4 regions of the Shewanella sp. OMA3-2 genome follow, and region 3 is predicted to be linked to each of the others. Evidence: predicted binding sites of a transcription regulator. Region 3 holds the regulator's gene; each other region holds the start of a gene.

Region 1 (7,546 bases), 590 kb from region 3:
GGGTAAAACAATAACCAGTCATGCCGTTGGGCAATAAAACTGGCGGCGGTTAGCCCTATGCCTACTAGCAATGGAGCTAACAGGGGGGTTAACTGTTTTTGACTTAATGACAGCCGAGTGATTAACAAACCACATAACACTAAGGCGATTACCCCGTTAGGTAAATATTGCAAACCGAAATAAACCGCGATGGGATAGCCCATGACAGCCAGCGCAGATATTACCTGCAATAGCGCTTTCATTATTGCTGCATTAAACCATCAATGGCATTCACGACATCATTGACTGTGCGAACGGATTTAAATTCCTCAGGTTGAATTTTTTTACCGGTCAATTGTTGTAATTTGATTACTAAATCAACAGCATCAATACTGTCTAAGTCCAGCTCATCATAGAGTGTGGAGTCGAGACTAATATCAGCGGGCTCTATTTCAAATTCGTCGACTAAAATGCTACACAGCATGTCATAAATTTGTTCACGACTTTGCATTTTTAACTCCTATGCTCGCTGCGATTCAATAAAACTGGCAAGGCTGGCAATACTATAAAAGTGTGCTTTAGTCGTATCTGAGTTAGCTTCAATTTTAACATCAAATTTCTTTTTAATCGCTAAACCTAACTCTAGAGCGTCAATAGAATCTAAACCTAAGCCTTCACCAAAAAGTGCTGCGTCGGTGTCAATATCATCAATAGCGATGTCTTCAAGGTCTAAACACTCAATGATGAGTTGTTTAATTTCATTATTTAAATTAGTCATTTACTGTTCTTATGGTTGTTGTTTTTCAAAAGTAATTGGATGCACTAATTGTGCTTTATAAAATTGTTCAAGCTCTCGCGTTAGTTGCCTAGCAAGTTTTGCTTCACCAGCATCACGCTGATGATAAGTTTGATAAGCAAAAGTATGGCCTATTTCTACTGACATATTAATCGTTTGGCGAGGAATTTCATACCATGGTTGTTGTTTGGTGAGGCCTGCAACATCGGTACGCAGCACAACGGGAACAATATCAGTGTGGGTGCGTAAGGCAATATTAGCGGCTCCTCTAGCAAAGGGGTTAATGATGTTACCGATTAAGGTGCGCGTGCCCTCAGGGAAAATAATTAAATTAGTGCCGCGTGATAAAACTTGAGTGCAATCATCTAGCAAGAGTGCTGCGCCGCGGTTAGGTATGTAGCCTGCACAGGACAGGACTCCGCGCATAAAAGGGTTGTGCCATAGGGTTTGTTTTACCACGCAGCCAACGTTGGGCATTAAACTTATTAATACAACTACATCAACTAAAGTCGGGTGATTGGCGACAATAATACTGCCTTTAATATGACTCAATTGCTGCTGTGCTGTTTGGCTGACTCTAATTACGCCCGCAAAAGCTAACATGGTCACAAATAAGCGAAACATCCAACTCACAAAGCGTTGTACTCGTGCGATTCTGACGGCATAACTACCAGGCCAAAATCGTAAAGCAGGCACAATGGTTAGCGAACTGAGCAAACCGCCCAATCCAAAGGCAAAGTAACAGCACACGCCGCCTACCCAGCGAGGGAAATAAGCGATACCAGAAAGTTTGCTCGCTGAGGCTGAGTCGCTATTTTTAATGTTAGCCATTAGGAGTTAAAGTCCAATGCCATTGGCACATTTCGCCTTGTAATGCTGTTTGCGTCGCAAGATGATGGATTAATTGGCTTAAGCCAATGGCACTATAGGGAGCCGTTTGGGGTAAGGAATTGTTAATCGAAACCTGAGCGATACTTTGTGGGTGTGGATGCTCACTTGCAATTGTCAGTAATAAGCCGAATCCGATGGGGAATTCCACTTCATTGAAAAACTCGTTATACACAGGTGGCACGGGATCATCAGCAAAGATCAATAATACTGGTTGGGGTTGCTCTGCAAGTTGGCCGTAGGCTTCGATAAATGCTTGCGGCAAACTTTGGGCGCCAGCGGCAATTGACGTTGAACTGGTTTTGTTAGCGCTTAATATGCCAAATATGCCACTGCCAGTATTGTGTACAGATTGGCTAAAGGCCGTGGGGGAAAGAGGCTGTTTTGCGACCACATCTTCCAGTAGACCTATAGTGCGATTGAGTTCACCGTGTCGGGAAGCAAAGATGCTACGGGTGGAGTTTTCGGCCTGACAGTCAAATGCAACAGTAAGCATCATTTTGGTTAGTCGACTGAATCGACGCCTTTGCATTGCAGGTATTTCAGAAAGTGCCGGAGATACCTTGCTGAGTGCGGTTTGTTGATTTGGCTCCTGCCAGAGCGACCAACTTTCTCTTGTTTGAAAGTCAGGTGTCCAAGCGCTCCACGATAAAATATCAAATGCTAACTGCACTACATTGCCTCTATGTTGCCTAGTCGTCCTTATCTAAGTATTCATTTTTGTTTAATGGCGAACAAATGGGGAGTCATCAAACAAAAATTAACAGGTTAATTGTACACTAAAGTATGACAGGCTAAACAGTCATGCAGGCATAAAAAAGCAGCGAAAGAAGGGTTCTTTCGCTGCTGCTGCATACTGTCACTCAAATGTGGTTGAGTTGGCAGGTTATTGGGGTAATAAAGGTTGTAAGCGTTTTACGGCATTTTTAATTTTACGGGTATTTTCTGGACCCATTCTAACCAGTAGCTTTTGTGCATTAGGTAGCGCCTCTATCCTTGCATCAACATACTGGTAATTAACCGATATTGAGGTTAATTCAATAGGATCTTCAATAATAGGTGCATCGGCAATCATTTTAAAAGCTTGTTGCATGCGTTCATCAAAGTTCATATTGGCGTAACCAAGCTCGATAAATGCTTCTTCAAATAACGGCTTAAGCTCGCGATAAGTGGCGGCTAATTCTTGATCATTTAGCCCAGAAATAAAATCTGCATATAAATCGTAACGGTGATAGCTGTCTGGATTTAAATAGGTTTTGTTAGTTATTTCACTTACAGTAAACTTATTATCAGGACCTTGCATTGGGCTGGCTTTACGGATTAACTCGCCTTGGGCTAAGTTATCAATAAAGACCACAAATTGACGCGCCATATCCTTCTTTAAAATAAGCGGTTCAATTTTCATCCCGTTTGCTACGGCTAAGGTTTTCTTGGCGACAAAGTCGTCAGATTCCGCTAATGGTGGTAAAGGCTCAGCAACCACTTCAGGTGTTTGTGACTCACCCAGAGGCACAATATCTGATGCCGAAGATTCAGGTGCATCTACATCAGTAATCGATTCTTCAATGGGTGCCTCTTCGATAGGATTCATCGGCATAGGTTCAGGTAACTCAATAGGTGTTGGCATGGCCGGTTCTAATTCAGTTGAGTCTTCGCCACTCATATAGAAGTAACCTGCACCGACTATCAGTGCAACGATAACGCCACCGATAATGGCGTTATTGGTATTGGGTTTCGCTTCAGCTTCAGTGGTGGGTGTCGCTCTATCTTCTTTATTAACCTGCATTGCAATTCCTTAGCTGTTTAAAGCTGATAATACGGAACAGAAAAAGTAAATACTGTCTCTATTGTGCAAGATTACGCTTGCATGTCTATAGGATGGTTAAAATATAAATAAAAAATCATCTTATGCTTGCACGTATTGCTGTCGTTCACCTAGCCATCGTTGAATGATTAAGTCGACATTATCGGGCACTTGCTGATAAATATGTACAGCAAGCTTTTGAATGCTGGGGATCAGGTGTTGATCACGGATTAAATCAGCAATTTTCATGTCAGCGAGCCCAGTTTGTTTAGTGCCTAACACTTCGCCAGGGCCTCTGATCTCTAAATCTTTTTGAGCAATAACAAAACCATCATTACTATTACGTAGTACACCTAATCGTTTGGTCGCGGTTTGTGATAATGGTGCTTTATATAGCATGACACAATGACTTGCCACCGCACCACGGCCCACACGTCCTCTTAGTTGGTGCAATTGAGCCAGCCCTAAACGTTCAGGGTTTTCAATAATCATCAAGCTAGCATTAGGCACGTCAACACCCACTTCAATCACAGTTGTCGCGACTAACAGCTGTATTTCACCGGCTTTAAATTTGGCCATGACCTGTTGTTTTTCTGCACTTTTCATTCGTCCATGCACTAAGCCTACCGTGAGTTCAGGTAATATCTCAGTGAGTTCTGCTGCGGTATCTTCTGCGGCCTGACATTCTAACACCTCAGACTCTTCAATTAAGGTACATACCCAATAAGCTTGACGATTATCTTGTCGTGCGGCTTGCCTAACTCTTTCAATTACATCATTACGGCGACTATCTGATACTGCTACCGTGGTAACGGGTGTTCTGCCAGGGGGAAGTTCATCAATCACTGAAGTGTCTAAATCTGCATAGGCTGTCATGGCCAACGTTCTTGGTATTGGGGTGGCGGTCATAATGAGTTGATGTGGATGAAAACCTTGGCTAACGCCTTTTTCGCGTAAACCTAAACGTTGATGAACCCCAAACCTGTGTTGTTCATCAATAATAATTAACGCAAGTTTATGAAAATGAACCGCATCTTGAAATATCGCATGGGTACCTATAACGATTTGTGCCGCACCCGAAGCAATGTCTTCTAATGATTGCACTCTGGCTTTGCCTTTGATTTTACCCGCTAACCAACCCACTTTTACCCCTAAAGGTTCAAACCATTGGGCGAAATTAATCGCATGCTGCTCCGCTAACAACTCAGTGGGTGCCATCATAGCCACTTGATAACCATTTTCTATGGCTTGCAGCGCGGCCATGGCAGCAACTAATGTTTTGCCTGAGCCGACATCGCCTTGCACTAATCTCATCATAGGGTGTGATCGCTGTAAGTCTTGGCTTATTTCAGCGACAACGCGTTGCTGTGCATCTGTTGGCTTAAAAGGAAGGTTTTTTAAAAATGGGTTGAGTAATTGACCGCTGGCAGCGATTGAAATGGCCGCATCACGCTGTGATTTTTGTCTTAGCTGCAACATGCTTAAGTTATGGGCCAGTAATTCTTCTTGCACTAAACGTTGCTGGGCGGGGTGCTGACCTTGTTCAAGCATAAATGGGTCGACATATTTATCTGGTCGATGCAGTAGAATAAGGGCTTGCGGCAATGTCAGGTTGTTGGGTTGTAGATTGACCGGAATAAGCTCAGGCAAGCCGCCTTGATTTAGCATCAATAGGGCTTGGTCGGTTAGCTTGATCCAGCTTGCCTGCTTTAGCCCTTCCGTTGTCGGATAAATAGGGGTTAAGGTTTCACTTAAATTACTGTCATCACCGGGTTGGATAATTTTATATTCAGGGTGAACAATTTCAGCATGATGATTACCACGACGAATTTCACCATAGGCGCGGATCATAGCGCCTTGTTGCATGCCATTACGTTGTGCCATTGAAAAATTAAAAAACCGTAATGTCATTGGCCCGGAGTCATCACGCACATTGCAGATAAGCATTCTGCGACGACCTTGAATAATTTGCGTGGACTGTACTTCGGCTTCTATGGTGCCATAGCTGCCAAATGACAGTGCGCTAATAGGGTAGATTTGAGTGCGGTCTTCATAACGCAGCGGTAAATGAAACAGCACATCTTGTACTGTTTTAATGCCTAGCTTATTCAGCCTTTCAGCCATTTTTTTAGCCACACCTTTTAGCTCGGTGATGGGCACTAAATCTAAACGCAACAAACGTTATTTACTCCACTAAGTTATGCTTAACTCAATTTGCTTAGCACTGACATAGTACTGTGATTATATACATATGTTTTACTATCTTAGCAGAGATTAGATCTAAGGCAATATCAAGATATTAGCTTAAATTTATAACCAACCTTTTTGTTTGGCGATTCGGGCTGCATCAATGCGGTTGCTGGCATTGAGTTTGGCAATAGCTTCAGACAAGTAATTACGTACCGTACCTTCAGCAATAAAAAGTAATTTGGCAATATCGCTGGTGGCTTTACCTTCGCTGGCTAATCGTAGTGCTTGGCGTTCTTTACCATTTAGTGGGTCAATTTCACCTATGGCGGCAAAGGCCAGCTCAGGGTCAATCACGCGTTTGCCTGACATGACCTTGACAATGGCACTGATTAACTCATCTGACGGAGCATCTTTTAATAAAAAACCATTTACACCGTATTCTAATGCGCGTTTGATGTAACCGGCTCGGCCAAAGGTGGTTAAAATAATGACCTTGGTTGTACTGGATTGTGATTGTAGCCATTGGCTTAAATCAAGGCCGGTTTTATGCGGCATTTCTATGTCGGTGAGTAATAAATCAACAGGCTGTTTTTTTAGCAAAGCTAAAGCTTGTTCGCCATTTTCGGCTTCGATAATTTCAAAGCTATTAGCTAACTGGGGGTGAAGTAATTTATCTTTTGCCAGCGTAAGTAATGCGACTAAGGCGCCACGGATCATAGCCTGGTCTTCTGCGAGTAAAATTTTCATCCGGTATCCTTATCCTTGGTCTGTCTTTTATGTTTATAGCGATCTGTTATTCGCTTTATTGGGTGGTATTAGGCAGAGTGATATTAAGCGTAAACACTGGCGTGATTTGATATGAAAATGTGCCATTTAGTAAATCTACCCGTTCACGTATGCCTTTTAAACCATTGCCTTCGTTGATCTCTTTGGTGGCCGTATTTTGGCTAAGACTAAGATGAATATTATGCTCATCTTGGGCGAAAACCAGGCTCACCTTTTCGGCATGACTATGTTTGAGGCAATTGTTAACAGCCTCGGTCAAAATGAGCGCTAATTGCGACTCGACCAACTCTGTTGATGATGGGGTATCTCCTTCGACATGCACTTCCATGCCTTGATCGCGCAAAGATTGTATTAATGTAGGCAAACAAGCTTGCAGGCCTTTGTGTTTGTAATTCGACACAGTTTGCCGAATTTGGCTAAGACTATCACGGGCAATGTCGGCCAATTGGGTTAATTGTATTTGAGCTTGTTCTGCTTGATTGGCCTGGAGTAACTTAGTCGCAAGCTCAGCTTTTAAGGCGATGGAAGATAAATTGTGGCCCATAATGTCGTGTAAATCACGGGCAATACGTTCACGCTCTAATGCCGTTGCCAGTTGGGTTATTTCGTCTTGTGAACGCTGATGTTGACGTTTAATACGCTGACGATTTTGTTCAATAATGCCAAAAATACCTACACCTAAGCTAATGCCCATACCATAGAAAGCAAAATAGTAGCCTTCAATATTGACCACTTGATTCAATGCAAATAGCAGCAAGAAAATCGCTGAAAATCCAAAAAGAGCGGTGGGTAATGTGTAGAAAAAACCAATAAAAAAGCACACAAATGAGAACAATGAAATAGTGCCGGAGGTAAAGGGAGTTGCCACAATCGCGCAGGTTAGCATTACGGCAATGGGATAATGTGCTTTTTGGGTGCTGCTGTTATATGCCCAATAATACCCGAAAATAAAAGGCACTAATATTAACAGTGCCACTATAATATTGAGCCATTGACCTTGCATGAAAAACAGCGGGATAAAATAAAAACCTAAATTTAACAGATAAACCCAAGCAGTTTTTTGCTCATAGCTTTGTTCTGCCGTTTGGCTGTTGTTATTAAAG
Region 2 (7,546 bases), 680 kb from region 3:
ATTACTGCAACGTCAAGGCCGCTGTCTTTAAAAGAGGCGACACAGTAATCGGCAAAGTTAATCGCACTCATGCGCTCAGGCTCGGTACCACATAAATCACGCGCCAATACCCTTCCCGCTTCTAATGCATTTAACAGATCGCTTTTAGGTGAACTTGTCATTAACCCCATAGCGGTTAATGCTGGTGACAGCGAATTTGCTTCACGGGTTTCCAGTGGTTGCCACAATGTTTGACCACAAGCCAGTGCTGCCACTTCAGTTGCAAAACTAAAACGAGGGTCTTGTGACGACGCCACGATTAATAAAGGCTTAGTTGCCCCTGCATCTTTAGCAATACTGATCCCTTCTTTTGCCGCTTTGGCATAAATGCGCACATCGGCATAGTCGTCATCACCCGTTACTGGGGCAATAATCAATCGACCACCAGCCAACCCTGGCGCAAACAGTAATGTGGCTTGTTTACCCACGCGGTGATCAATTTGCTTAGCATGCTCTGCTAATAAACTAATCTCTTGCTGGGTAACATCGGTCAGATTAGGTGTGACGACGATGACGGCATCAAAACCTTCACCTTCAAATATGGCCTGGTCGTTATTTACATCTATTATTGGCACCTGAAACATGATTTTCCCTTATGCTTTGTTGACGATTATTTTTGCATGCTGAACATCGAATTAACATTGCGCATTAATGTTATTAGTCATTCTTGAGTGAATTTTTATTTACACAAGAACGTGTCTACGGCAAAGAAAAACCACTGTATCACAATGGCAATTGTGCAGCCTATGGTAGAATAATGGCATATTTTATCCTGATTGAGGACGTTTCGTGACAGCATTAAATCAATTATATCCACAACCTCTTTGGCAATGGTTCGAACAAATTTGTGCTATTCCCCATCCTTCTAAGCATGAACAAGCGTTATCAAGCCACATTCAACAATGGGCAAAAGGCAAAGGCCTTAGCGTTGTTGAAGACAAAGTAGGCAACCTCATTATTCGTAAGCCAGCCACTGCGGGTATGGAAGATCGCAAAATTGTTGTGTTGCAAGCTCATATCGATATGGTGCCACAAAAAAATGCAGATAAAGTGCATGACTTTGAAAAAGATCCTATCGAAGCCTATGTAGATGGCGAATGGGTTAAAGCAAAAGGGACAACATTAGGTTCAGATAATGGCATTGGCATGGCTTCGGCTTTAGCCGTGTTAGGCAGCGATGACATTAAGCATGGTCCATTAGAAGTCTTGTTGACCATTGATGAAGAAGCTGGCATGACTGGCGCTTTTGGGTTAGAAGCCGGTTATTTAGACGCAGAGATTTTGATCAATACCGACTCTGAACAAGAAGGTGAGATTTACATGGGGTGTGCTGGCGGTGTTGACGCCCAGATATCTGTGCCACTTTCATGGCAAGCACCTGAGCTGAGTAATCAATCTTTTAAACTGACCTTGTCAGGCATTAAAGGTGGTCACTCTGGGGTAAATATTCATCTTGGTCGCGGTAACGCAAATAAGCTACTGGCGCGTTTTCTGTTTAAATACAGTGATGAATTAGCCCTAGAACTGGTTAACTTTACCGGTGGTTCATTACGTAATGCCATTCCGCGTGAAGCGAATATCAGCTTTATGTTACCTGCGGAAAATGTTGATGGATTAAAAACAGCAATTAGCACATTCCAGGCTGTGGTACGTGAAGAGTTAGCCATTGCCGACCCAAGCATGTTATTAACCTTAGAAGCCATTGATGCACCCAGTAAAGTAATGGGTGAAGATGCGCAAAACAGCTTAATCGACTTATTATATGCTTGCCCTAATGGGGTAATGCGGATGAGTGATGAAGTGGCTGGTGTGACCGAAACATCATTAAATGTCGGTGTGATAAGTACTGAACAAGAAAGCGTAGAAATTTTATGTTTAATTCGCTCGCTTATCGACTCTGGCCGTGATGAAGTGCAAGGCATGTTAAATGCCCTAGCCAATCTTGCGGGTGCCAGTATTGAATTTAGCGGTGCTTACCCAGGCTGGAAGCCGGATAACAGCTCACCGGTTATGGCTATTGTGCGTGATACCTATAACGACATTTACAAAAAAGACCCCACCATTATGGTTATTCATGCAGGTCTTGAATGTGGTTTATTTAAAGAGCCCTACCCAACTATGGACATGGTCTCAATTGGCCCCACCATTCGTTATCCGCACAGCCCAGATGAAATGGTTAATATTGAAACGGTAGGTCAATACTGGCAGTTATTATTAGCCGTATTAGAACGTATTCCAGCCAAAGCTTAATGCTATGTAAGGCGTTAAGCCAATCAGAATAAGCGCTTAAAACTGCAAATCGAGTTGGGCAACCGACTTAGTTTGCAGTTTTTTTTCACCTAATTCTGCCAGACCAACACTTACCCCAATCAGTCTAATGCCACGTTCATTACTTCTGGTCAGTGCTTGTTGTAACAATTGATAAAACAGCTTTACCGATATTTCATCGCTGCGTTGCTCGATGGTGGTTTGTTTAAAATCGTTAAATTTGATTTTCACCACTTGCTTGTTGATTAAGCGATCTTTTGCGCTGCGGCTCACCTGGCTATCAAGCTCTTGAATAAGTTGTGGTAATACTTGATGGCATTGAGCTAGCGTAAAGATATCTTGCGCTAATGTTGTTTCAACGCCAACGGATTTACGCACTCTATTATTGCTAATAGACCTTGGATCGATGCCATTTGATCGCTCAATTAATACCGCACCAAACTTACCAAAACTTTCGAGTAACTTTACCTTAGGATACTGCTGCACATCGGCGCAGGTCTCTAACCCCAATAGCGACAATTTTTGTGCGGTGACTTTTCCTACACCCGGAATTTTCTTTAACGCTAGTGTGCGCACAAACTCAGGAATGTCATCAGGGGTAATCACATATTGGCCATTAGGTTTATTTAAATCAGAGGCTATTTTGGCTAAAAACTTAATTGGCGCGACACCGGCTGATGCCGTTAGCCCTGTTTCTAACTCAATATCTCGGCGAATAGCTTGGGCTATTAAGGTTGCACTGCCATGGTATTGCTGACAGTCGCTGACATCAAGAAAAGCCTCATCTAATGATAATGGCTCAATTAAATCACTGTAACGATTAAATATTTGTCTTATTTGCAGTGAGACATCTTTATAAACTTGCATTCTCCCAGGCACCAAGACTAAATGAGGGCACAGCTTTAATGCTTGATAACTCGACATAGCTGAACGCACCCCAAATTTACGTGCAGCATAGTTACAAGTACTGATAACACCACGGCGATCGCTACGCCCGCCAACCGCAATCGCTTTATCGCGTAATTCAGGAAAATCACGCATCTCAACCGCAGCAAAATAACAGTCCATGTCGATATGAATAATTTTGCGCATTGCTTACGCCATCATCATTAGTAAGGTTGCTCATAATACTGTATATAAAAACAGTATTCAACATAGCAAATTATAAACATGACGCGATAAAAGTCAGCATGAAATCAGTTGTATGTTATCTATAAGTATCTATGATGATGAATCAATTAGTTATAGGTTATTTACAAGGAAAGTGAACACATGCATGTACCCGAAAAATGGCAGATGAACAGCTCAACGGATATGCATCAGTTTATCGCACAACATGGCTTTGCGGTTGTTGTGTCATCTAATTTAGAAGCCTCACACATTCCGCTAATATTAAAAGCAGAGGAAGGTGAACACGGAGTACTTTACGGCCATTTAGCACGCAGTAATCCACACTGGCAAGATATTATAGACAGCACAGTACTGTGTATTTTCAATGGCCCTCATGCCTATATTTCGCCAACCTGGTATCACGCCTTCCCTGCTGTACCAACCTGGAATTACAGTGTGGTTCATGCCAAAGGCGCAGTTGAACTCACCGACGATGAAACCACATTGGCGATATTAGAAACCACAATCCAAAAGTATGAGCCCAGTTTATTAACCCCCACCCCTGAAAACTGTGAAGGTTTTATCCCTAAGCAATTTCAAGATAAATTAGCCAAAGGCATTGTAGGGTTTAAAATTGTAATCACTGAATTACAGGGTAAACAAAAGCTTGGCCAGCATAGAAGCTCACTCGATCAAAAAGGGGTCGTTGAAGGGCTATCAAAATCGCCAGGCATAGATGAGCAACAGTTGCTGAAGTACATGATCAATCAAAATATTGCGCTAGGTTAAAAGTGAGCACTTTATCTAGCGACTATTGAGCTAAACAGCATGATTTAACTGTGCAACTTATCGACCTGGTTCAAAGGCATCATACCTAGGCAACTGGGCATCTAAATCTTCCCAGTTTGCTTTGGATGAGACAAAGTTGTGCGAGATGGGTCTCTCAGATATATCAGTATCCAGAATGCCAAGCCTAATTCTATAACGTTGTGGGTCTTGCTCGTTTGAACTATAAACCGGTGAGCCACAATGGCTGCAAAAATGCCTATTTCGACCTGGCTTAAATGAAAATATACTTAAGCTATTTTTACCCGATACGATTTCAAAATCAGCCGCGTTAATGAAGCCATTTGTAGCAAAGGCAGTCCCACTATTTTTTCGACATAAAGAACAATGACAATGAATAATGTCACTTATTTCACCCTTTATGGTTATTTTGACTTCACCGCATAAACATTTACCCTGGTACATAATTGGCATTCACCCTATTTGTGCAAACATTTAAAATACTGATTCAGCGTTATAAAACTAGATGCTATCAAACTAAAACCGAAAATACCTATATGGTTCGCTTAATAATGATGTTCAGCATGCTCCACATTTGTGACCGCTAGTGAGTCTTTTGATTACGGTTATCTTCACTGTCATAACACACTTGGCGACTATCAATCGTCACCTTAATACTGAGCAGTTTTGCTTGAATGAGCTTACTGAGCGTATCGCGTTCAACCGATGCCATAAAGCGGTTGAGGCTATAAGGCGTATCGAAGACACATATCACCTGTAAGCTTTTAGGAAAATCGCTGTAATTAACAATATGGGTTAACCATTGGAAACCACTGTATTCATTTAACGCAATTTCACACACCTGAGTTAACACTTGTCGAATTTGATTGTCTATTTTTTTATCTGTTTTACGCATATATCACAGTGTTCCAAAATTCAAATAGCAGCTAGAAAGCGGGGTAAATTAGCCAGTGTAGCAAAGTTCACTGATACGATTTAACATAAAAAAGCCCAATCCCTTACGGGGCTGGGCCTTAAATCAAAAAACGACCTTATTAATAATAATTAAGCCGCTTTAGTCAATTAATTACATCTTAGTTTGCAGGTAATTCTGTAAACCAACACGCTCAATTAGGCGTAATTGTTTTTCTAACCAGTACATATGATCAGATTCAGTATCATCCAATAAGACTTCTAAAATCTCACGGGTTTGGTAATCGCCTTTCTCTTCACATAGCTTGATCACTTTACGTAAATCATCAGCCACTTTATATTCATACTGCAAATCGTTGTTGAGCATTTCTGGTACATCTTTACCGATATTTAATGCTTCACGGCTAGCAACATCTGGGGTGCCTTCTAAAAACAGAATGCGCTGAACCAATTTAGCTGCATGGACTTTTTCGTCATCAGATTCATGTAATATGCGGGTATACAGTTCGTCAAACCCCCAATCTTCATACATATGAGCATGCACAAAATATTGGTCCATTGCTGATAACTCACCGGTTAACAAACTGTTTAGTGCGTCAATAACTTCTGGATTGCCTTTCATAATATTATCCTGTTAATCTTTAATTTGTGACTGAAGATAGTTCTGAATACCGGTTTGCACGATCAACTCTTGTTGAGACTCAATCCAATCTAAATGCTCTTCTTCATCTTCAAGCAGATCTTCAAGCAAATCACGGGTGACATAATCTTGTTCTGTTTCACACAATTTGATCACATCACGTAATGCAGCAATTTGCTCAGTTACCGCTTCTTTATCACAGCCCAACATTTCTTCGGTATCTTCGCCAATACGCAGTTTGTCTAATTGCTGTAAATTTGGTAATCCCTCAAGAAATAACACCCGCTCAATAAGCTTGTCGGCATGTTTCATGTCTTGAATTGATTTCTTGTATTCTTTCTCGTTGAGCTTCTCTAAACCCCAATGCTTAAACATGCGCGCATGCAAAAAGTATTGGTTAATGGCGGTCAATTCGAAAGTTAATACACGGTTTAACTGACTAATGACTTTTGGATGACCTTTCATAATGATGTCCTTGATAGCTTAACTTGATCTGGATCAATTTAGACTAGGATAGTACACCTAGGGCGGCATTGCAAATTATCCTTTAAATTCATACACATAGTATTGATAACTATTATCATTATAACTAAGGTTTGTAACGGAAGTAAAAATCACAGCCATAAAAAAAGCCTTCAAAATGAAGGCTCTTTACAATGTCAGCTAACTCAATTTTAGCCAGTGATGCGCTTATGTAACTCTTGAAGCGAGTTTACATTGGTGCGGTCATCAGCTGCATGTGCTAGACAGGTAGCAAATGCTGCATTCAATGTTGTGGTGTAATTCACCTTATAACGCAGTGCACCGCGACGAATTTGACGTGAGTCTTCAATTGCCTGGCGACCTTCTGTCGTATTGATGATATAGGTGTATTCATCATTCTTAATACGGTCAAGAATGTGTGGACGACCTTCATGCACCTTGTTCACTAAACGAGGGTTAATACCTGCTTCACCCAGTACCACTGCGGTACCGTGTGTTGCGTCAATCTCGTAACCCAGTTCAATTAACTTAGCGGCTAATGCGGCAACACGCTTTTTATCACTGTTACGAACAGAGATAAGTGCACGTCCAGACTTAGGCACTTCAGATGTCGCACCTAATTGCGCTTTAGCATACGCTTCAGCAAAGGTTTCACCCACACCCATTACTTCACCTGTCGAACGCATTTCAGGCCCTAATAAAGGGTCAACGCCAGGGAATTTATTGAATGGCAATACCACTTCTTTTACAGAGTAAAATGGTGGAATCACTTCTTTAGTAAAGTTTTGTGATTTTAAGCTTTGGCCGGCCATGACGCGTGCTGCAATTTTAGCTAATGGTACACCGGTCGCTTTTGATACAAAAGGTACCGTCCGTGCTGCACGTGGGTTAACTTCAATCATATAGATTTCGTTATCTTTCACGGCAAACTGTACGTTCATTAAACCAATAACGCCTAATTCAAATGCAAGCTTTGATACTTGCTCACGCATGCGCGCTTGAATTTCAGCACTTAAGCTATATGGCGGTAATGAACAACCTGAGTCACCTGAGTGAACCCCTGCTTGCTCAATGTGTTCCATAATGGCGCCAACAACCACAGTTTCACCGTCGCATACCGCATCAATATCCACTTCAATCGCATCATCTAAGAAGTGATCTAGTAGTACTGGTGATGCGTTAGACACTTTAACGGCTTCATTGAAGTAGCGTAGCAAATCTTGCTTGTCGTAAACGATTTCCATCGCACGACCACCTAATACATAGGATGGACGAACCACTAACGGA
Region 3 (7,546 bases):
CTATTTTTAGCCGCATTCATGTGGTTTGCCATTAATTTAAATGCTCCGCGTTGACGCTATCTTGAATGGTTTGTCGTACTGAAGGACGTAATAATCCATTCGCATGGTCGCGTATGCGGAACACATCATCTAATGGCTCGCGGCTGCATAAATACCCTAGCTCTTTTAACTTCACGCTGAGGGTGTTGTACAATTTTTTATCATAAAACTCTGGTGCGGTAATGCCGTGTAACGCCCCTAACCTTTGAGCCAATAAATGACTGTCTCGCTCAAGCTCTGCACGCTCTAGTTCAGGTTTAATACCCAGTAAATTAAAGATAATGGCGTAACGCTGTAATGTTTCACTAACCGTTTCAGCCAATAGCTCTAACTGGGTAATATTAGCCTCGACAACAACACAACGTTTATCACCACTGATTAGATTCTCCTCAACCATTTGATCAAGTACTAAATCAACATACGCTGGAAGATCAACAATACCCATGAATAATTCCGCTTTCATCAGCGGATAAAAGTCCTCGACCACTGCCAGAATTTGTTCACGGTTACACTCTTCATAACGCACTAAGCAGCTGGCAATTAATGAAGGTACAATCATGATATGAATAATATTATTACGGTAATAACTCAAAGTAATTGTATGGTTAGGATCTATGGCGACAATATCCCCAAGAAGATCTTTCTCTAAGGTAAATTTATTGAGTGATAAACAGTGCTTAACAATAGATTGACCATCACCTTCAGCAACAGATGTATAGTCTGAATAAGGTGCTTGCTTTAATAGCTTTAAATAGAAATTTAACTGACGCTCAAGCTGATGACGCTCCAACGCATTCTGCTCTGAGGCCAATAATACTAAACTGGTTAATGTCACTGAACTGGCTGCCGCGGCACCATTAATGTTGGTCATCACTTGATTGGCAAGTAAATTAACCGCTGGCGTGACCCATGATGGCTTTTGGTCAGGATCTTTGGCAATTTCTTCACGCCAGTCAGGAGATTGTTGTTTCAAAAAGTTCTGTAAATTAATTGGTTCACCAAAGTTTACGTAACCTTGACCAAAATTACCCAGTTTACGGATAGCGCCAAATACCTGCCAAAGCGATTCCTTCTCTTTTTTCTTACCACTCAATTCTTTATGGTAAGTAGCGACTTCCATTACATGGTCGTAACCCAGATAAACTGGCACCAAAGTCACTGGCCGCTCAATACCACGCAGCACACTGTTAATCGTCATGGCTAACATACCGGTTTTAGGCGCAAGTAATCTGCCAGTGCGTGAACGACCCCCTTCGGTAAAGTACTCGACGGCATAACCCTTGGCGAACAATTGATCTAAATACTCACGAAAAATAGCGGTATACAATTTATTGCCATTAAAACTACGACGAATGAAGAAAGCGCCGCCACGGCGGAACATAGGGCCAGCAGGCCAGAAGTTTAAGTTGATACCAGCTGCAATGTGCGGTGGCACCATACCTTGGTAATACAAAATATAAGACAGTAATAAATAGTCCATGTGGCTGCGATGACAAGGCACATAGACAATTTCATGGCCATCATGATGCAGTTGACGAACTTGCTCAGCACCTTTGATGTTAATACCACTGTATAGCTTATTCCATAGCCAGGTTAAAAAGCGCTCAGCAATGCGCACTAAACTATCTGAGTAGTCGGCCGCGATTTCGTCCAGATATTCAATCGCAGTTTCACGCGCTTTTTGTTTAGAAATCTTCTTGTTTGCCGCTTCTTCTTCAATCGCCTTATTAATTGACTCAGACTTTAATAACGAAGCAAACAGCGCTTGACGGTTAGGCAGTTGCGGGCCAGTCATGACTTTACGTTGACGACGAAAATGTACCCGTGCGACACGAATTAATTTATGGGCAATGGCTTCATCAGTCCCATGCTCATCGGCTAAATAACGTAATGACATTGCATTAGAAAACTGCACAAAATTATGCCGACCTAGAAACAGGATCATTAACCATTTACGTAACCAGGTTGGACTTTCACGTTCAAGCACAGCGGCTTTCATCGTGTCATCTTCTTTGCCTGGAGTACGGCCCCAGTATAGACTCACTGGCACTAGTTGAATGTCTAACCCAGGCTGCTGACGATGGAGAGCTAATAAACTGGTAAAACAGTTTAAAAACTTTTCGCCACCTTCACGCTTACCAATAATGGGTTTTCGCCCTTCTAAACAAACCACTCGTGGCACTTTCATACCATCAAGTTGTAATGGTGCATATGGACTTGGTAAGCCTAAGCCTTGGGTCATTTCGCTTAATGCGGCAGTGTCGCTAATTGACTCTGTCTTCATGACATAAACAATGGGCTTATCTGGATCGAAGTTTAGATCTGCAAATGGGTCATGTGGCACAACTATCGTTTGCACCATCAGCTTTTGGACCCTGCGCAACACTCTAAGCATGATTGAATCTGGTTTTGACATAATAATATTCGCAATAAAGCCCTTTTAATATGGGCGCATAGGATACCAGAAACTGGTTACCTTTCACTATATGCTGTACACATCCAGCAGCGCTTTTAAATTCAATAACAAATAAAGTAAAACATACAATTGATAAATATAGTAAAAAAATCATTTCCAATAATAAAATTAAAAAATAATTGGTGAATACTTGCGCAAACACAAACACTGTATATAATGACAGTTACTGTATAGAAAGACAGGAAATAACATGAGACCCTTAACACCACGCCAAGCTGAAATTTTAGAGCTTATTAAAAACAATATCTCTGAAACTGGTATGCCACCTACTCGTGCAGAAATCGCTACACGTCTAGGTTTTAAAAGCGCAAATGCCGCTGAAGAGCATTTAAAAGCCTTGGCTAAAAAAGGGTTTATTGAAATCATGCCGGGTACATCTCGCGGTATACGATTAACCCAAGAAGATGAGCCAGAAGAAACTGGTTTACCTTTGATTGGCCAAGTCGCAGCAGGTGAGCCTATTTTAGCGCAAGAGCATGTTGAACAATACTATCAAGTCGATCCGAATATGTTTAAACCTGTCGCAGACTTCTTATTAAGAGTTCGCGGTGACAGCATGAAAAACATCGGCATTTTAGAAGGTGATTTACTCGCCGTACATAAAATGCAGCAAGCCCGAAATGGTCAAGTCGTTGTTGCTCGTGTTGAAGATGACGTTACAGTGAAACGTTTTGAGAAAAAAGGCAATATCGTGTATTTGCATGCTGAAAATGAAGCATATGCACCTATTGAAGTAGATTTAAGTTACCAAAGCCTGACTATTGAAGGGCTTGCAGTTGGTGTAATTCGTAATGGAGAATGGTTATGAACAAACTAATGGGTACATCCCCGCGTCATCCTGGTTTATGGGTAGATATGCCAACTGCAGATATTAATTTAGTGCAGCCTATCACCACACTCCAAACTGAAACCAACGGTAAAATAGAACTCGGTCAATATGCTAGCCAATTAGCGCAATTAAGCCAACAAGGCCGCTGGATTGTGCTAATTAACCCCGCCAATATCAATTACAAACAGATGTTAGCTAGTGCAGGGGTTAGAATGGACCGCGTATTGTTAGTGCATGCGAAGGACGAAATTGAAACACTTTGGGCAATGGAAAAAGCATTAACCAGTGGTACATCTAGTGCAGTTATTTCATGGACTCAACCTTTAGATGCGCGCGACAGTCGCCGATTAGAGTTAGTTGCAAAAAGTGCCCGAGCATTAGGTGTCGTGATTGAGGATGTAAGCACTCACTTAGGCACTAGTTTGGCAACCAAAGCGCTTATTTCAAATCAAAATAATGCTGTTAAAACAATTAATTTCACTTCATTTCATTAATAGTAAATGGCGTGTTTACTGAGCCCTGTCTATGTACAGGGCTTTTTTATGCAAACTTTCAGCTAATTAGCAATAAAAGTGATCTTGATCAATGTTTAATCTACAAGTAATGTATTTAACAGGGTTGAAACATTTTTAACCTAATTAAAACGCTACAGTCTAGATTTTATCTGACAGATAAAAGCGTCAAATCAGAATTGATAAGTTCAGTTGTAGGTACCGGCGTGGTGCACATAAATACAAATCAGTAAGCCTTAACGCTTACAACCACCAAGGTACTTTGAGGTCATCAAGCTTTTTTGGGAACCGAAGAGTTTACATAGAGCAGAGACTTACTGTGTGGCTCTTCTTTGTAGTTGCTATTCGCAATTGGCAGAGGAGAAGTCTTGTGAAGCAATGGTTGTATTGTGTAATGGCGGTGTTACTGGCACCTCCACTTGGGGCAAAAGAAATGCCCCTCAACATGACAAAGGGTGTAACGGATATCAGTGGTCAGGTTTATGACCTCCATATGATCATTCTTTATATTTGTTGTGCTATTGGTGTTGTGGTGTTTGGGATCATGATTTACTCGATGATCTATCACCGTAAATCCAAAGGCGCTGTCGCGGCAAATTTTCATGAAAGTACCAAAGTAGAAATTGCTTGGACCATGATCCCATTTGTTATTCTAATTGGTATGGCCATTCCAGCCACTAAAACCTTGATCGCTATGGAAGATCCGTCAGATGCGGACTTAACCATTAAAATCACCGGTTCGCAGTGGAAATGGCATTACAGCTATTTTAATGAAGATGTCGAGTTCTATAGCATTTTATCCACCCCACGTACCCAAATTGAAGGTAATGAAACCAAAAGTGCAACCTACTTGTTAGAAGTCGATAAACCTTTGGTATTACCCCTTAATCGTAAAGTGCGTTTTTTAATGACATCCGATGATGTTATCCACTCTTGGTGGGTACCGGCATTTGCCGTTAAAAAAGATGCTAACCCAGGCTTTATTAATGAAGCATGGACACGAATCGACAAAGCTGGCATTTACCGTGGCCAATGTGCCGAATTATGCGGTAAAGACCATGGATTCATGCCCATCGTAGTACAGGCGCTGCCTGAAGCTGAGTACGATGCCTGGCTTATAGATCAGAAAAAACTTGCCAGTAATGCTGCTGCCGCTGCGCAAGCTGCATTATCAGAAACTCTTTCAAAAGAAGAGTTAATGACTAAAGGTGAGCAAATCTATCTATCTACTTGTGCAGCGTGTCACCAACCTAACGGTGCTGGCTTACCTGGTGTATTCCCTTCTCTTATTGGCAGCCCATTGATTAAAGGCCCTTCTGATGGTCATATTGACATTGTGCTCAATGGTAAGCCCGGAACGGCAATGCAATCATTTGCAAAACAGTTGAGCGCCAAAGATATTGCCGCTGTTGTCACTTATGAGCGTAATGCTTGGGGCAACAACACTGGTGATGTAATTCAGGCTGTTGATGTAAGCAATGTTGCCAGTGGTGCAGCCGCTAATACCACAGAGCCCAATGCACAAGATGCTAGCACTCCGCCCGTTGCACCTACCGATGTGGTAGAGCAAGTCAATGATGTGGTTGAAAAAGCCGTCGAGATTATCGCCGAGGTTAAAGAGATAGATTTATCAGAATTAACCCATGAGCAATTAATGACAGAAGGTTTACAGGTATACACATCCTCTTGTGCAGCTTGTCACCAAGCTACAGGTGCAGGTTTACCTGGTGCATTCCCATCATTGATTGGTAGCCCTATCATTACAGGCCCTGTTGATGCGCATATCAATATCGTTCATAACGGTAAGCCAGGTACTGCAATGCAAGCTTTCGCGAGTTCTTTGACACCACGCCAAATGGCTGCGGTGATCACTTACGAGCGTAATGCATGGGGTAACAACTCTGGCGATACGGTGCAAGCTGCCGATGTTAATAGCCATGGACAGTAGGGGATAATTAATGAGCACAACTACGCACGATACTGCAGTCCATGACGATCATCATCATGGTGCCCCTAAAGGCATTATGCGCTGGCTGCTAACCACTAACCATAAAGACATTGGTTCTTTGTATTTATGGTTCAGTTTTATAATGTTTTTAACCGGCGGCGCCATGGCAATGGTGATCCGCGCCGAGTTATTTCAACCTGGCTTACAGCTAGTTGAACCTAACTTTTTCAATCAGATGACCACAGTTCATGGTCTTATCATGGTATTTGGTGCTGTTATGCCAGCCTTTACAGGCTTAGCTAACTGGCTAATACCTATGATGATTGGTGCGCCAGATATGGCATTGCCTCGCATGAACAACTGGAGTTTTTGGATTTTACCCTTCGCCTTTGCCATGCTACTTAGCACATTATTCATGGAAGGCGGTGGGCCTAACTTTGGTTGGACATTCTACGCACCGTTGTCAACAACCTACAGCCCAGATAGCACTGCACTGTTTGTATTTTCGATACACATTATGGGGATAAGCTCGATTATGGGCGCAATCAACGTGATTGTGACCATAGTCAATATGCGTGCACCGGCATGACATGGATGAAGTTACCTTTATTCGTGTGGACATGGCTTATTACCGCATTCCTGCTGATTGCAGTAATGCCGGTACTGGCTGGCGCAGTCACTATGGTATTAACCGATAAATACTTCGGCACTAGCTTTTTTGATGCCGCGGGTGGTGGCGACCCTGTTATGTTCCAGCATATTTTCTGGTTCTTTGGTCATCCAGAAGTGTACATCATGATTTTACCTTCATTCGGTATTATCTCTGCCATTGTGCCCGCCTTTAGCCGTAAAAAGCTATTTGGGTATTCGTCAATGGTATATGCAACCGCCAGTATTGCGGTGCTGTCATTCTTAGTGTGGGCACATCATATGTTCACTACTGGTATGCCGGTATTTGCTGAACTGTTCTTTATGTATTGTACTATGCTGATTGCCGTACCAACGGGGGTGAAAATATTTAACTGGGTAGCAACCATGTGGCGTGGTTCTTTAACGTTTGAAACGCCTATGTTATTTGCTATCGCCTTTATTATTTTATTCACCATTGGCGGTTTCTCTGGACTCATGCTGGCCATTACACCAGCGGACTTCCAGTACCATGACACCTATTTTGTGGTGGCCCATTTCCATTATGTACTGGTCACTGGGGCAATATTCTCCATTATGGCCGCGGCTTACTATTGGCTGCCTAAATGGACCGGTCATATGTACAGCGAAACTTTAGGTAAATGGCATTTCTGGTGCTCGGTTATTTCGGTTAACGTACTGTTTTTCCCTATGCATTTCTTAGGACTTGCGGGTATGCCACGTCGAATTCCTGACTACGCTATTCAGTTTGCCGACGTTAACCAGATTGTCTCTATTGGTGGATTTGCCTTTGGATTATCTCAGCTTATTTTCTTAGCCGTAGTGCTTAAATGCATTAAAGGCGGTGAAAAAGCACCAGATAAACCATGGGAAGGTGCTGAAGGATTGGAATGGACTATTCCAAGCCCTGCTCCTTATCACTCATTTACCACTCCACCAGAGGTAAAATGAGATGACTCAGCCAACAAAATCGAATCGTAAATTACTGACCATGCTTGTTTTGGGCGCTGTGGGTATGTTTGGCTTTGGTTTTGCGTTGGTGCCTTTGTATGACGTGCTGTGTGATGCCTTGGGAATCAATGGAAAACCCCAAA
Region 4 (7,546 bases), 1.5 Mb from region 3:
AAAATACATTGATCTGGTCTATCCAATTAACCAATCATCTGCTTGATTGATAGAATTGTTAATTTTAAAATAAAGCGAAGTAAAATAATTACTTCGCTTTATAAAACTAGTTTTGCGCAGGACGCCAGTCTTGCCATTCTTTATCCATGCGATTTTGCAGCAAAAACTCACTTGACGATGAAATCTTATTTATATCCGTAGTGATGTCCTGAGTGGCCACAGAAATCCCCCCTGAGAGGAGAGTTTCAAGTGAACCGGTTTCAATTTGTGCCCCTGAAAAAATACCTACTTCAAGCTTAATCCCAGACGCATCCCAAAATTGACTACTAGTATTAACCAGGTGTGCATACTCATGACGAATATGAGCAGACATTATGACTTGTTGACCTGTACTTGATAGCTCATAAGCATCTATTTGACCTATGGCTATGCCTCTAAAAAATAGAGGTGTGCCGACTTTTATTGAACCCAATTGATTATCTATTAAGGTGAAGCTAACTGCATCTTTAGGGCGATTGGCATCATAGCGAGCGGCCATTTTGGCTTCAAATTGCTTGCTAGTGATATCAGATGAACCAGGTAATACACCAATGTAGGCGCCCGTAATTAGCGTATCGACATTTTTTATACCTGCAAGTGAGACTTGTGCTTCAACAACAAAGTATTCAGCGTCTTGTTTACTAAAGTGCTTAGCATATTCTCCATATAAATAAGCAGTAGCATGCTGTTGAGATAAGTCTTTAGCTAACTTAACCTGTTTCACTTCACCAATTTGATGACCGCGGAAACGGATAGGAGAGTTAGGCTCAATTTTGGCCTCGGCTGGTATAATGACTGTAATAGGCTTGGCCTGGGTTAAGGCTAAATGTTGATTGTCAAAAAGTTGATTGTTAACGGTTATATTAGCCTGTGTAGATAAGGTTTTTCTATCAATTGACTGAAACAACTCATCATCAACAAAGCCGAGTGAAATACTGCCTTTAATTGCACCAGCAAGCGGCGCTACGTCAATTTTCACACCTGATAAATTGGCATTTACAGTTACGGCATCGTTACGCCAGAATACCGTTTTGGGTTGCAGTAATTGCTTAAACTGTGGGTCAATAGACAAATGCAGCACAAATAAATCTTCTTTAGCTTGCCATGCTACTTTTACAATATTACCGATAGGCATTTTTTTGTAATAGATGGGCGCGCCTTCACTTAAGCCTGCGCCATCTTGACTAATCACAGTCAGTTTGAGCTTTTTTTGTTCTGCAAATAATTGCTGCGCTGTATCGATACTATTATAGATGGTAAATGAGCTACCTGACTTGGCAGTTTCCTTAGCATGGCTGGGGATTAATGTTACCGCCCCTTTAAGGAGGGTGGTTAAATCTCGTGTTTCAAATTTAACCCCACCTAAGGATGCATCTAATTTGATTGCTTGCTCGCTCACAAAATAACTGCCTTGAGTGATAAGTGATTTAAATTCAGGATAAATTTCAGCCTGATACTTAACCGAACTAAAATCTTCGGTTAATTGGGTTGAAATAATTGTACCTATTGGCAGCTGTTTATATCTGACCTGGGCACCAATACTCATACCTGTGTGCGTATCTGAAGTTAAGTTTATTAATAACTTTTGCTGTTGAAGCAGATCAGGGGCTTGAGTCTCAAGCGGATAACTTGATGGTATTGCCGCAGAGGAAGTACCGGGTAAAATATTAATCACATTACCTGTAACTAAGCGTGATAGATTTTTAACGCCTGCAAGAGAAATATCAGCTCCAGCGATCCAAAATCGAGAATCGGCGGCTAATAATGAGCTATATTGCAACTCAATTGCTGCCTGTAATGTGACTCCAGTATCAGTTAAAGCCCGTTTTTCAACTTTACCAACCGTAATGCCTCTGTAAACTAGACTGGCGTTCTCGCCAATATCTTCAGCATGCTGGATGTGTAAATTAAACACTAAACCGCCATTAGCATGTTCTTCATCTTTGAATAGGTTAAAAATATCACCATTTTTAGCTTGAGTGACTTCACTGCCAGTATTAAAGCTAATGCCGCCCGCTAAAATTGAAGCAAGGCTTTCGGTGTTTATTTTGACTCCTGATAATGAAGCATCAATACTGAGTCCTGAAGCATTCCAAAAGCGAGAGTCTGAATGGACTAAATGTGCATATTGTTCCTGAATAAAGGCGCTAATAATGACATTTTCGCTACCTGATAATCGATAACCTACAATACTACCAACAGGTATTTGCCGATAAAAAATAGATGAACCTACATCAATAGAACCTAATTTATCGGTATGGAGCTCAATAATCATGCCTTCGCTGCCAGGCGTAATTGCAGGTGCTTCTCGTTGTGCTTCAAAATTAGTGCGTGATTTACCATCACCAGGTTGAATAGCAATGTAATTGCCCGAAAATAGTGTTTCAAGCCCTTCAACACCAGTAATACTTGCTTTGGGTTTAACTAACCAAAACTGGGTGTTTTTGTTCAAAAAAGGATCTGCTCGATAATCCATAATGACTTTTACATTAACGCCTTTAAGATCTTCATCAATGCTGACATCGGTGACTTTACCGACGGCTAACCCTTGATATTTAACCAAGGTTTTACCTATATCAATACCTGCGGCACTCGGGAAGTGAATGTTTATTTCAACACCTGATTCTTTAATGCTTTTAATGCCCAGCCAAGCGCCAAGGATTAAAGCAACAATAGGGAGTAACCAGATTGGAGAAAATAGTTTTTTCTTTACAACTTTCGGCGATTCAATTTGCGTCATTATGAGTTTCCAAACGGTCCCAAAGTAAGCGAGTGTCCAGCACTTTTGCTGCGAGTTGTGTCAGTAATATTACCAATGCGAATGCCGTTGCCGCGGGGGCGGGTTTGGCATCTAATAGCTGTCCCATATTCACTAATGCGACAGTGAGTGAAATAACAAATAGGTCTAACATTGACCAGCGACCAATCCATTCAATAATGTGAAAACCGATCATCATTTTTCGTTTTGAAATCGGTATATTAAAACTGATGGCACTTAAATACAGTCCTAATCCGAATATTTTAAGCCAAGGTACAAGAATACTGGCAGTAAAAACAATAATGGCAATCGGATAAAGACCTAGATGCACAAGGTGAGTAATACCGCTGAATATTGTGTCGTTAGTCACTACACCACGATTAGTTAATAGGGTGATTGGGTAAATGTTCGCTAAGATCAGCAAAATGGTTGCCGTAACTAATAAAGCCCAACTTTGTTGGATGCTAGCATAATTACGGGGGCTGAGTCGTGAATGGCAGCGGCTACAGTTTTGTTCAGTTGTTGGATTTACCTTTTTACACACTAGACATAAACACACCCCCATTTTCTGGCCCTGAGGCGCTAATGAGGTTAATTGATTATCTGGTTCAAGTTCTGCTTGAGGTAAGGGGGTCGGAGTGACTTGATTAATATCAGTCATTTACAAACTCCCACATATGTTCAAGATTATATTCACGCTGTAAAAATAGAATTGATAAAAATAATAATGAAAAGCTTAATGTTCCCATTCCAAAGTAAACATCAGAAAAATCAGACAGTTGAAATGCAGATACTAAAAAACTAATCACATAAATTTCGAGCATAGTCAGTTGAGAAAGTAGGCCATGATTTTTGAGGAGAATGCGGAACGTTTGCTGCCAAAAAGAAGAGGTTAAATTAAATTTTACGATCAACACTTGTAATAGAATTGATAAGACTAATAATGCAGGAGCGGCAACTGCAGAGGCTATCACAGCCAAACCTACGATCCAGTATCCCTGTCCCCATACAGCTATAGCGGATTCAAAAACAGTAGTGGTACGAATGCTGCCTAAAAAGTTAATTTCCAGTACAGGTAATAAGTTAGCAGGCAAAAATAAAATGAGTGAGGTAATACATAAAGCTAAAAGACCGTTGATAGAGAAATAAGGCGTGTCATAAAGCGCAGTATCGCAGCGCGGGCACAGCGCCCTAACATTTGAAGGCAATGCGCGTTTACGGATAACTAAATCGCATGAGCGACAAAGTATGACTGCTTTATATAGCTTAGGCTCTGGCATTATATTTATTATTTAACGTTTCCTCACGAGTAAGTGGCTTATATTATACGACATTTAAAGATTTAATGAGTAATATCGAACAAAACTATAAAACAAGTCAATTATTCTGTAGGTGACTATTGCGTATTACCCTTTAACTATGTCAATCTTGGTACTGTATATAAAAACAGTGGAGATATGCTCATGGCAGTGATTACCCAATTTGTCGTGGTAAGAGAAGGGGTTGAAAAAATGACTTTCACATCGAAGAAAGAAGCTGATGCTTACGACAAAATGCTTGATGTCGTCGATAATTTAGTGCCATTTTTAGCCGCTTCTGATGCTAAGTTAGATGACAGTACTTGTGAACAACTCGCTTTCTATTTAGCGAACAATAAAGATGAATTAGCTAATTTACTTCGTGGTGTTGTTAAAGCGACTTCCCCAGCAGAAACTAAGCCAAAGAAAAAGAGCGTTAAACAAGATTAATTTCAAATAGTAAAAACTACTGCTAACCTATGCGCTAAGTTAGTTAAAGTAGTATTTTGGGATCAAGGAATTACAATGAAAGTTGAGTTTTACCAAACGTTAACTCGTCAAGTTGAAGCCTTAATGGCAGGTGAGGATGATATTGTTGCTGCAATGGCAAATTTTTCAGCATTAATAAATGATAATCTGGATGATTTAAACTGGGCAGGCTTTTATATCACTAAAGGTGAACAACTCGTGCTTGGCCCGTTTCAAGGTAAAGTAGCCTGCACAAGAATACCCTTGGGCAAAGGAGTTTGTGGTACGGCAGCTGCACTAAATCAGACCCAAAGAGTTGCAGATGTGCATCAGTTTGAAGGCCATATAGCCTGTGACTCTGCCAGTAATTCAGAAATCGTTGTACCCGTTCGTCAAAATGGTAAGGTTATAGCGGTACTTGATATAGACAGTCCATTACTCAATCGTTTTGACCAAGATGATCAAGATGGGATTGAATTACTGGTAAAACAGTTTGAAACTTGCCTATTTGATTAAATAGCAGACAAAAAATAGTAAATGATTGTCGCAATCGCTGCCGTGAGCTTTATAATAGCCTGCTTGTGCTTTCACATATCAGTGAAAAGCCAAATAGAGGCTAGTGTAAATAGCTGAAAATTTGTTAGAGTTTGTTTCAGAGGCTTTAGCACAACGGCTGTTAGTGCTAATTTGTAGGTTAAGTGTCAGTAAACTGAAATACTTAGCAAAAGATGAACGACTACAGGCTTATTAATATCTGCCGATTTAGTCCCCTTATTTAACGTGGAAGTAAAAATGGAATCAACAGACAAGTTGACCGACACCAACGCAATTTTAGCGTTTTTATATGAAACCTTTCCAGCATGTTTTATTGCAGAAGGCGACACAAAGCCATTAAAAATTGGTTTATTTCAAGATTTGGCTGAACGGTTAGCTGATGATTCTAGAGTCAGTAAAACACAACTTCGTGTTGCTTTACGTCGTTACACTAGCAGCTGGAGATACCTTAAAGGTGTTAAAGTTGGGGTGCAACGCGTTGATTTAGACGGCAACGAATGTGGTGCTTTAGAGCAAGAGCATATTGATCATGCTCAAGCCACGTTGAAAGAAAGCCAAGATAAAGCCAAAGCAAAGCGTCAAGCTCAAGCACCTAAGCCTGCAGCAAAAAAGCCTGCTAAAAAAGTGGCCCCTAAAGCTCGTCCAGAGGCTAAAAAGGAACGTCCAGCTAAAGTGGCTGCGCCGGTTGTTCATCTAGTACCTGCGAAAATGGAAGATTTATCCACCAATCAACGTGTAAACGTTAAGTTAGGTGCATCTCCAGTTGCTGGAACGATTACCGATATTAAGAAAGAAGATGTTCATGTTCAGTTAGATTCTGGCTTGAGCATCAAAGTACGTGTAGCCCACATACTATTATAAAATTTAAAGGAGTAACTTGTTGATGCGAAAACTTACATTGGCCGCGTCAATTGCTTGTGCATTCGTCGGATTTTCTGCATGGGCAATTTCACCAACGATTCAAATCAGCGAGTTACCCAAACTAGCCCAAGAGCCTCAACATCAGGCAGCGAGTAAACGAGTGACAAACTTGTTCACCCGTGCGCATTACCATCGTTTTGACCTGGATGATGCTTTTTCAGAACAAATATACTTACGATTCTTAGAGCAACTCGATTATCGTCGTAATGTATTGACTCAAGCAGATATTAATAATTTTGATCAATATAAAAGCCAGTTTGATGACATGGTAAAAGCCGGCGACATTTCGCCAGCATATAAGATGTTTGATTTATTACAGACTCGCCGTTACGAGCGTTTTGCTTATGCGTTAACTCTTTTACAAACAGAATTCGACTTTACTAAAGAAGGTGATGCTTATGAATTCGATCGTAAAGATGCAGTATGGCCAAAAGATGAAGCTGAACTGAATGAGTTATGGCGTCAACGTGTCAAATATGATGCGTTAAATCTTAAGTTAACGGGCAAAAAATGGGATGAGATTGTTGAAATCTTAACCAAGCGATACGACAATGCAATTAAACGTCTAAGCCAAACTAATAGCGAAGATGTTTTTCAAACTGTTATGAATGCGTTTGCTAGAACCGTTGAACCACACACTAGTTATTTGTCACCACGCAATGCTGAACGCTTCCAAATGGAAATGAATCTAAGCCTTGAGGGAATTGGTGCCGTTTTACAAATGGACGATGACTACACTGTGATTAAGAGTCTAGTTGCCGGTGGCCCAGCAGCATTAAGTGAAAAGCTGTCACCCGAAGATAAAATTGTTGGTGTTGGCCAGAAAGATAAAGAGATTGTCGATGTTATCGGTTGGCGTTTAGACGATGTAGTCGAACTCATCAAAGGCCCTAAGGGCAGTGAGGTTGTGCTGCAAATATTGCCTAAAAAAGGTGGCGCCAATGCAAAGCCTTTTGATGTGACCATTATTCGAGACAAAATTCGTTTAGAAGATCGTGCAGCCAATTCTAAAGTGATTGAGCCAACCGAAGGTGAGTTTGCTCATCGTAAGGTAGGCGTTATTCAAATCCCTGGTTTTTATATGAACCTATCTGAAGATGTTGCTAAAGAATTAGCAACATTGAAAGAGGCTCAAGTCGAAGGTGTGATTATTGACTTACGCGGTAATGGCGGTGGAGCACTCACTGAAGCAACATTACTTACTGGGTTGTTTATCGATACAGGACCTGTTGTCCAAATTCGTGATGCAAACGGTCGAGTAAACCAAAATAGTGACAATGATGGTCAAAATACTTATAACGGCCCGCTATCAGTTATGGTTGACCGCTATAGTGCATCTGCATCAGAAATTTTCGCCGCAGCGTTACAAGATTATGAACGTGCGCTGATTGTTGGTGAGTCTACCTTTGGTAAAGGCACGGTTCAACAGCATAAAAGCCTAGGTCGTATCTATGATATGTATGATAAGCCTATCGGTCATGTGCAGTACACTATTGCTAAGTTTTAT

Evidence for each region. Region 3 encodes LexA, which represses DNA repair genes until DNA is damaged. Its sites were predicted from a motif close to TACTGTATNNNNATACAGTA; they were not measured.
Region 1: the regulator LexA is predicted to act here: its motif matches at 5,701-5,720, upstream of recG (ATP-dependent DNA helicase RecG).
Region 2: the regulator LexA is predicted to act here: its motif matches at 3,436-3,455, upstream of dinB (DNA polymerase IV).
Region 4: the regulator LexA is predicted to act here: its motif matches at 4,230-4,249, upstream of L0B17_RS12285 (YebG family protein).

The regions. Positions count from the first base shown of each region.
Region 1 covers NZ_CP090974.1:791,239-798,784, forward strand. Annotated here, with positions in the region: gene L0B17_RS03585 (hypothetical protein) at 1-242, opposite strand, end outside; gene L0B17_RS03590 (acyl carrier protein) at 242-490, opposite strand; gene L0B17_RS03595 (phosphopantetheine-binding protein) at 500-757, opposite strand; gene L0B17_RS03600 (lysophospholipid acyltransferase family protein) at 767-1,606, opposite strand; gene L0B17_RS03605 (beta-ketoacyl synthase chain length factor) at 1,599-2,336, opposite strand; gene L0B17_RS03610 (DUF3014 domain-containing protein) at 2,550-3,449, opposite strand; gene recG (ATP-dependent DNA helicase RecG) at 3,570-5,645, opposite strand; gene L0B17_RS03620 (response regulator transcription factor) at 5,778-6,404, opposite strand; gene L0B17_RS03625 (sensor histidine kinase) at 6,460-7,546, opposite strand, start outside.
Region 2 covers NZ_CP090974.1:3,611,425-3,618,970, forward strand. Annotated here, with positions in the region: gene L0B17_RS15915 (M17 family metallopeptidase) at 1-623, opposite strand, end outside; gene L0B17_RS15920 (aminoacyl-histidine dipeptidase) at 829-2,289, shown strand; gene dinB (DNA polymerase IV) at 2,326-3,399, opposite strand; gene L0B17_RS15930 (FMN-binding negative transcriptional regulator) at 3,580-4,206, shown strand; gene L0B17_RS15935 (GFA family protein) at 4,264-4,668, opposite strand; gene L0B17_RS15940 (Fis family transcriptional regulator) at 4,808-5,119, opposite strand; gene bfr (bacterioferritin) at 5,291-5,758, opposite strand; gene bfr (bacterioferritin) at 5,771-6,241, opposite strand; gene carB (carbamoyl-phosphate synthase large subunit) at 6,451-7,546, opposite strand, start outside.
Region 3 covers NZ_CP090974.1:200,953-208,498, forward strand. Annotated here, with positions in the region: gene mtr (tryptophan permease) at 1-32, opposite strand, end outside; gene plsB (glycerol-3-phosphate 1-O-acyltransferase PlsB) at 32-2,455, opposite strand; gene lexA (transcriptional repressor LexA) at 2,706-3,323, shown strand; gene L0B17_RS00915 (cell division inhibitor SulA) at 3,320-3,838, shown strand; gene coxB (cytochrome c oxidase subunit II) at 4,227-5,804, shown strand; partial or broken gene ctaD (cytochrome c oxidase subunit I) at 5,815-7,403, shown strand; gene L0B17_RS00930 (cytochrome c oxidase assembly protein) at 7,405-7,546, shown strand, end outside.
Region 4 covers NZ_CP090974.1:2,771,640-2,779,185, reverse strand. Annotated here, with positions in the region: gene L0B17_RS12300 (PqiB family protein) at 107-2,779, opposite strand; gene L0B17_RS12295 (paraquat-inducible protein A) at 2,766-3,362, opposite strand; gene L0B17_RS12290 (paraquat-inducible protein A) at 3,451-4,077, opposite strand; gene L0B17_RS12285 (YebG family protein) at 4,261-4,545, shown strand; gene L0B17_RS12280 (GAF domain-containing protein) at 4,621-5,079, shown strand; gene proQ (RNA chaperone ProQ) at 5,356-5,979, shown strand; gene prc (carboxy terminal-processing peptidase) at 6,002-7,546, shown strand, end outside.